One region of the Mangrovibacillus sp. Mu-81 genome, then DNA from elsewhere that is predicted to be linked to it. Evidence: a T-box and tRNA genes for the amino acid it is inferred to sense, from the RefSeq annotation. Region 1 holds a T-box; the other holds one or more tRNA genes.
The links. The T-box of region 1 lies ahead of V6B33_RS11070 (valine--tRNA ligase). A T-box ahead of a tRNA ligase gene usually reads a tRNA of that ligase, here a tRNA-Val.
Positions count from the first base shown of each region.

Region 1 (4,218 bases):
AACGGTCTGCAAGACGTGTAACGTTTTCGATCGTTTCATTCAAACGGGTAAGGATCCATTTATCCGCTACGGATTTCTCTCCGCTCAGATCAATCTCTTCATAGGTCATTCCATCCATGTTCATCAATGCAAAGCGTGATGCATTCCAGATTTTATTGGCAAAGTTCCAAACCGATTCCACTTTCTCGAATGAGAAGCGCAGGTCCTGACCAGGTGAACTGCCTGTCGATAAGAAGTAACGCAGTGAGTCTGCACCATACTTCTCGATGACTTCCATCGGATCGACACCATTTCCAAGGGATTTACTCATTTTGCGTCCATCTTCAGCACGAACGAGACCGTGGATCAATACATCTTTGAATGGGCGCTCCCCTGTAAACTCAAGACCTTGGAAAATCATGCGGGAAACCCAGAAACCGATGATATCGTAGCCCGTTACCAGGGTACTGGTCGGGTAGTATCTCTTAAAGTCTTCAGAATCAGTATCCGGCCAGCCCATTGTGGAGAATGGCCAAAGCGCTGAGCTGAACCATGTATCCAGAACGTCCTCTTCCTGTGTCCAGTTTTCACTGTCAACAGGTGCTTCCTTACCTACATATTCTTCACCTGTTTCTTTGTGGTACCATGCAGGGATTCTGTGTCCCCACCATAGTTGACGTGAAATACACCAGTCACGTGTATTTTCCATCCAGCGAAGATAAGAGTTTTCGAAACGGTCAGGAACAAAGTTGACTTTGTTCTCCTGTTCCTGGAGTATGACTGCTTCCTGAGCCAATGGATCCATCTTGACAAACCACTGTGTGGATAAATAAGGTTCTACAACCGCTCCGCTGCGTTCTGAGTGCCCTACCGAATGCATATGTTCTTCGACTTTAAACAGAACGCCTGCTTCCTGAAGATCTTTGACAATCTGTTTACGGCAGTCAAAGCGGTCCATCCCTTTATACTTATCTGCTTTTTCATTCATCGTGCCATCTTCATTCATCACTAGGATGCGCTCAAGATTATGGCGGTTCCCGATTTCAAAGTCATTCGGGTCGTGAGCAGGCGTGATTTTCACTGCTCCGGAACCAAATTCCATATCCACATAATCATCACCGACAATCGGTATTTCGCGTCCAACGATTGGAAGAGTGACCTTCTTACCTATTAAATGCTTGTAACGGTCGTCTTCAGGGTGTACAGCAACAGCCGTATCCCCAAGCATCGTTTCTGGACGTGTCGTAGCGATTTCGATATGCCCGCTTCCATCAGCCAGTGGATACTTCATGTGATAGAATGCACCCTGAACATCCTGGTGGATCACTTCGATGTCGGATAGAGCCGTTTTCGTGGCAGGGTCCCAGTTGATGATATATTCACCGCGGTAAATCAAGCCTTTATTATAAAGATCAATGAACACTTTTTGTACGGCTTGTGATAAGCCTTCATCAAGCGTAAATCGTTCACGGCTGTAATCAAGGCCCAATCCGATTTTCGACCATTGTTTACGGATATGCTCTGCGTACTCTTCTTTCCATTTCCATGTTTCTTCTACGAATTTCTCACGTCCCATATCATGCCTTGAAATGCCTTGGTTACGCAGCTTTTCGTCTACTTTTGCCTGTGTGGCGATTCCTGCATGGTCCATACCCGGCAGCCATAATACATCGTAACCCTGCATACGCTTCATTCTTGTCAGGATATCTTGAAGCGCCGTATCCCAAGCATGCCCGAGGTGAAGCTTGCCCGTTACGTTCGGCGGCGGAATGACGATCGTATACGGTTCCTTCTCTTTATCGCTTTTCGCTTCAAAAAACTTTCCTTCCAGCCACCATTTGTATCTTCCCTGCTCAATCGCATTGGGATTATATTTGGTCGGCATCGATAATTGATCTTGAGTTTCCATGTGATTTCCTCCCTGAATCGTTATCGTTTTCTATAAAGGTGATTTATTTTTGGAACACAAAAAATCCTTCGCCCTGTAAAAGGACGAAGGATTCGTTTCGCGGTACCACCTTTTTTCTCAGAAGCCATAAAATACTCCTGAACTCTCAATGAACAATAACGGCTTTTAACCGGCTTCTACTACTGTCTTCATAGAAGCAGCTCTTCAGGCGACCTTCCATCGTCTTCGCTTGGAAAATCTCTCAGCAAATGATTTTCCTCTCTTAAAGCGGGGGGCAATGTACTCTTCCTGTTCAACGCTTTTAAAATTATTTATGTACTCACTATAGTATAGGATTTACTGAACTTTCGTCAATCATTCTCGCCAATTTTACTGAAAAATATTCAATCCGCCTGCCTCAGGCACCCTTCCGTACTGAAATCATAAGATAAAGTAGTGAATTCACCCAGGAAAGTGAGTGGATAATTATGAAAAAAATCAATCAATACACCTTGCAGAAGTGGATGGGGAATGCCCGGTTAATATGTAAGCAATTCATCATACCCTTCACTGTCTTTCAAGGGATCCGCACCATTTTGCTTCCAACCACATTCGATGTCCTCCTATTGACCCTGTTCATCGGTATCGGCCTGGCCATTTACTTCGATTGGATTTAAAAAACTGACGAATGCAGTCTTCGTCAGTTCTTTTTTTATTCTGTTTCGGCTGACTGCTCCTGCTTCTTTTTTTCCATTTCATCCAGACGCATGACAACATATTCGGTATTTTTAAGAAGCCAATAGTGACGCTGCAGTTTCTTAAGCGATTTCCGCTCATTCCTCTTCCCTTTGGCAGTATGAAAATATTTTTCTACCACTGCAATCACTGAACTTGGATAGGCTAAATAACTCATGAACAGCAGTCTTTCCTCGTTTCGGACGGTAAAATGGTGAAAGTACGTTTCCAGCCACTCTACACATTCGTCATAATACTTGGGGTACGTCTTCAATGTTCTGGAGAGAAAAGGCAGCAAGTCGTGAAAAGGCGAAGCGATTTTCGAGTTTTCGAAGTTATGGAAATACCCCAATCCCCTGTCGTCGAATAGGAAATGTTCGGTCGACACTTTTCCATGAATGATGACCGTCCTCACCTTTTCAAGTTCCTTAGTGTTCTCATACCACTCGTCGAGCATCTTCCGTGAAAACTTAAGTGCCTGTGACACATCTTTATAAAACATACAAAAGTGATATTGAAACGGGGACATATAGGCTGTCTTCTCGCACGTTTCCACATATTCATCAAGAAACTGCTGTTCCTTTTCCCATCTTGAAGTCAACTGTTCATAATGTGATTCCCTTTCTTCTTTGTTTATCTTCACATCCTGCGAGGATATCGTATGAAGCCTGGCTAGTTCGCGGAACAGTTTCTGATGTTTTTCAAATCGATCTTCCTTCTCCTGATTGTTCAGCCACGGCATCAAATAGAATAGTTCTCCTTCGTGCCAGACACCATACCTTCCATCCATGGTCGGATAAATGGGGACGATCCGGTTGTATCCCCTTTGAAAGAGTGTCTGGACGTTCCTGACGAAATCCACACCGTTTTCAGCAGGTATGTGTTTGACCGCAAGCGTCCCTTTGTTCGAGTACACCCTGCATACCTTCCCTGTGTCTTCCACAAAAAAAGGTTCTACTCCGTATGGCTGCAAGACAGGTTTTAAACTGTCGATGGTCTGCATATAGTTCACCTCCCCATCTTTATTCCCGTTCACTGGACCCCATTATATAAAAGAAAGGACTGCCGCCAGTATGTTGGTGTCAGTCCTGATTTATCATTCTGGTTCATTTTTAACTTATATCTTGAACACCGGCTCTTCATTTGGAATATAGAGCACCTGGCCGCCATATACTTCTTGATTTGCTTCCAGATGATTGACCCGTAAAAGCTGGGCGATCGTCAAATCATATTTTTCAGCAATGTGATCGAGGGTTTCCCCTTCCTGTACAATGCACACCCTGAGTTTTGCACCTCGTTCCTCTTCTTTCCTTGCAAAGAAATCAGTCAGCGAAATGCTTTCATATTTTTTCTTCCCTTTGATTTTTTTCTTTTTATCCGCTGGTTCTTCAGCACTTTCCAATTCCGCTTCCATCGAAGACGACTCTTCTTCCTCTTCTTCTTTCAACTGTTGCTGAACCGGTGCAGGAGTTTGCATCTTCTTCTGTTCAACTGCAGGCGGAGGTATTTCCTGTTCCTGGGAAGATTCGCTTAATTCATGCTCCGGAAGTTCGAATACATTTTCTTTCCGGAAGTAACTTTCTTCATGGGAAGGATGTGAATCATACTGGATTTGA
Region 1 covers NZ_JBAJHU010000004.1:98,882-103,099, forward strand. Annotated here, with positions in the region: gene V6B33_RS11070 (valine--tRNA ligase) at 1-1,888, opposite strand, end outside; T-box leader at 1,965-2,193, opposite strand; gene V6B33_RS11075 (hypothetical protein) at 2,356-2,544, shown strand; gene ysxE (spore coat protein YsxE) at 2,580-3,605, opposite strand; gene spoVID (stage VI sporulation protein D) at 3,720-4,218, opposite strand, start outside.

Region 2 (4,218 bases), on a different contig from region 1:
AGGCTGATTCCTTTATGAGCAGGAACTGCACCGGTATCAGTTTTGCATGCAACAATAACCAGGTCACAATGTATCCCGTTGGTGATAAAAGTCTTTTGTCCGTTCACAATATAATGATCACCATTCAATTTGGCGGTCGTTTTAATCCCGGCCAAGTCCGATCCCGTTCCCGGCTCCGTCATTGCAATCGCCGATATCATATTCCCTTTTGTACAGGAAGGAAGCCATCGCTTCTTCTGTTCATCTGTGCCGTATTCCGTAATATAAGGGACGACGATATCATTATGGAGCCCAACACCGATTAACCCTGAACCGACACGTTCCAATTCTTCGTTTATGATGACAGAGAATCCCCAATCCGCACCGCTGCCCCCGTATTGTTCATCAACATCCGGACAAAGAAACCCCTGCATGCCCATCTTCTCCCAAAACGACCTCGGTACAAGCCTGTCTCTTTCCCACTGTTCATAATGTGGATATGCTTCCTTCTGCAAAAACTTACGCAGTGAGCTTCGAAACATGTTATGTTCTTCTTTTAAATATGGATGATACACACGTTTCTCTCCTTTCTTGTGCAATTGATCCAAAAATGAATGACGGTCCATTCATTTTTGGGATAATTCACTTATTTGGGCTGCATGCGTATGGCTCCATCCAATCTGATTGTCTCCCCATTCAACATTGGATTTTCTATAATGGCATCTACAAGCTGTGCAAATTCTGAAGGATAGCCGAGTCTTTTCGGAAATGGAACGTTTTCCCCAAGAGAAGTTCTTGCCTCTTCAGGAAGCGAGTCAAACATAGGGGTCTGAAATAATCCGGGGGCAATCGTCATCACCCGAATTCCATCTCGTGCAAGTTCCCTTGCAATCGGAAGTGTCATTCCTGCCACTCCTGCTTTAGAAGCGCTATATGCTGCCTGCCCGATTTGCCCGTCGAATGCAGCTACGGAGGCAGTATTTATAATAAGACCTCTCTCACCACATTCATTTTTTTCATTACCCTGCATGTTTTGTGCCGCTAAACGGATGATATTAAATGTACCGATTAAATTGATTTCAATCACTTTTGAGAATAGATCAAGAGAGTGAACACCTTTCCTGCCGGACACCTTTGAAGGGGGAGCAATCCCGGCACAGTTGACTACCGTATTGATACATCCAAAAGAATCAATGGCGTTCATCATCGCCGCTTCCACATCTTTTTCACTTGTCACATCGGTATAGTGAAATCCTACACTGCCTCCTAATTCACTTTCCAGCCTTCTTCCCTTCTCTTCGTCGATATCTAATATAAATGCCTTTGCCCCTTTACCTACCAGGCTCCTGACAGTGGCTTCACCTAATCCCGAGGAACCTCCTGTTACAATCGCCACGCAATCGTTTATTCTCATTATCCTAGCCTCCATTAATGGGTATACCTTCATTTTATCTTTGTAACAAATAAAAAGAAATAATTTTAGGAAAATTCTGTTTATTTATCTCATAAAAAAACAGACTCATCAAAATGATGAGCCTGTTTTGGAAGTTTGGTATCAATTATTTCTTAACAACGTTAGCTGCTTGTGGTCCACGAGCACCTTGTTCGATGTCGAAAGAAACTTCTTGACCTTCGTCAAGTGATTTGAAACCTTCACCTTGGATCGCTGAGAAATGTACGAATACATCGTCTCCACCTTCTACTTCGATGAATCCAAAACCTTTTTCTGCGTTAAACCATTTTACTTTACCATTTTCCATGAAAAATGCCTCCTAGTGTGTGCTTACCACACAATGTATTACTATTCTTGCGATATCAGGTGAAAACCAAATCTTGTTCTTCCCTCGTATACCGGACAAAAATAATTCTTCTATAGAATAACAGGATTTTCTGAAATAATCAAGTCAACAAAACCATGCTTTATAAAGTCAGACGACTTACAATCATTCAATTTGAATTCACCCTATTTTCTTATGAATGAATTTTATGTGGTATAATAAAAGCAGTTGAAAGGAAGTGTAATATGAAATCCACCAAAAGCTTGTTTAGTAATGGATCTGCTGTCACGATAAAAGAAACCGGCGAAACGGTAACCATCTTAAAATCCCAGTACGTTAAAAACATGAAACGCTACTCATATATCGTCAAAGAACATCCCGGAACATTTTTCTTTGAAGAAGAATTAACTTCGGATGAATGATAAAACTGCAGACGGCCGTCTGCAGTTTTTCATTTGTGTGTAAGCAGATATCTTTCCCCCTATTTATAGCCATTTACATAAATCTCACGAAAAAAGCCGCGACCCAATGTACATTGGTTTCGCGGCTTTTCATATTTATCCAGATGCAGAGCCCATCGATAGGTTTCGGTACGAACATGGTTCTGCGCTTTTTTCTTAATGACCTGTGAGGGACTTGAACCCCCGACCCCCACCCTGTCAAGGTGATGCTCTCCCAGCTGAGCTAACAGATCTTATTAGAACTACATATTTTATTATAGCTTGGATGACGGAAATGTCAATCATTTTTTGTATATCTGTATACAAGAACAAACGTTCGAATATAATGATAATACTTCGAGAAAGGATGATAAGGATGAGCAAACTCTTGACTCGTTCGTTAATAGAACAGTCTCCGATTGAAATCATATACATGCCCCATCATAATCAGCTCTCAAAAAGGAAGATCACTGTCAAGAAAGTGAATTTTGACAGCATTATCGCTTATTGTTTCCTAAGACAGCAATTCAGAACTTTTCGATTAGAACATATTTTAGCTGCATATCCATTACTAAATAATAGAAAGACTTTACGAAAACAGCTAAAAAAAGAAGGCGAACATTGAAGTCCACCCTCTTTCATGATTAAGCTGTTGCTTGTTTTGGCCGTTTATCCTCTCTTTTGACGAAGAATTGGATTGCCAATAATATTCCGAATGAAATTAGACCGATTGTATCGGTCATTCCTTCTGGATAAATCAGCATCAGACCCGCTGCCACCAGGAGGAATCGTTCAATCACATATAATCTGCGGTACCAATAACCGATCATCCCCGCACCGATGGCAATCATACCCGTTATCGCTGTGAAAATTACCCATAATAATCTTGGTATGGTCGTATCGATCATAAGCAATTCAGGTGAAAGCACGAACATATACGGTATGATAAAGGCTGCGATTGCCAATTTTGCTGAATTGACTCCGGTCCTTATCGGTTCTCCTCCTGATACCCCCGCTGCAGCAAATGCCGCCAGTGCAACTGGTGGTGTGATATCGGCAATGATACCAAAATAGAAAACAAATAAATGAGCTGACAGCTCAGGTGCCCCTAATAAAATGATTGCCGGAGCAGCGATTGTTGATGTTATGACATAATTCGCTGTAGTAGGTGATCCCATTCCGAGCACGATCGATGCAATCATGGTAAAGAATAACGTGAGAAGAAGTTTACCTTGAGCAGAATTAGTTAAATCAGCTGCCAGGTCAACGAGTCCGTTTGCTAATGTTAATCCTAATCCCGTCTTGGTCACCACACCTACAATAATGCCTGCTGCTGCGGTTGCAACTGCCACTGAAAGTGCAGTTCTTGCACCATCAACCAAAGCATCAACTGCATCTTTGAACCCGATCCTGGTATCTTTGCGGATCGCACTGATTGCGATGGTCGCAACGATTGACCAAAGTGCCGCTCTCATAACACTCATCCCGCTAACAAGAAGAATGATGACTGTCAAAATCGGAAGAAGCAGATAAATCTTTTTCAGTACTTCTTTCCGGTTGGGCATTTCTTCATCTTCAAGTCCGCGTAATCCTAAACGCTTTGCTTCAAAGTGAGTCATGATCCAAATACCTGTGAAGTACAGTACGGCAGGAATGGCTGCCGCTTTCGCGATATCCCAATAAGAGATCCCGCCGATGAACTCGACCATCAGGAATGCAGCTGCCCCCATGATCGGCGGCATTAACTGCCCGCCGGTCGATGCGGCAGCTTCTACTCCCCCGGCAAACTCCTTCTTGTATCCGAGTTTTTTCATCATCGGAATTGTAAAGGAACCGGAAGTTACCACGTTTGCAACCGAACTACCGCTGATGGTTCCCTGGAGGGCACTCGAGAATATGGCAACCTTTGCCGGTCCACCGGTACGCTTACCTGCAATGGAAACAGCAAGATCGTTAAAATATTGACCTACTCCAGTTTTCACGAGAAATGCTCCGAATAACAGGAATAAGAAGATAAATGT
Region 2 covers NZ_JBAJHU010000003.1:167,081-171,298, reverse strand. Annotated here, with positions in the region: gene V6B33_RS08020 (acyl-CoA dehydrogenase family protein) at 1-554, opposite strand, end outside; gene V6B33_RS08015 (3-hydroxyacyl-CoA dehydrogenase) at 626-1,393, opposite strand; gene cspD (cold-shock protein CspD) at 1,539-1,739, opposite strand; gene V6B33_RS08005 (hypothetical protein) at 2,003-2,179, shown strand; tRNA gene V6B33_RS08000 (tRNA-Val) at 2,379-2,451, opposite strand; gene V6B33_RS07995 (TRAP transporter permease) at 2,842-4,218, opposite strand, start outside.
Region 2: it encodes a tRNA-Val, which carries the amino acid that the T-box ahead of V6B33_RS11070 (valine--tRNA ligase) is inferred to sense. The anticodon was not compared.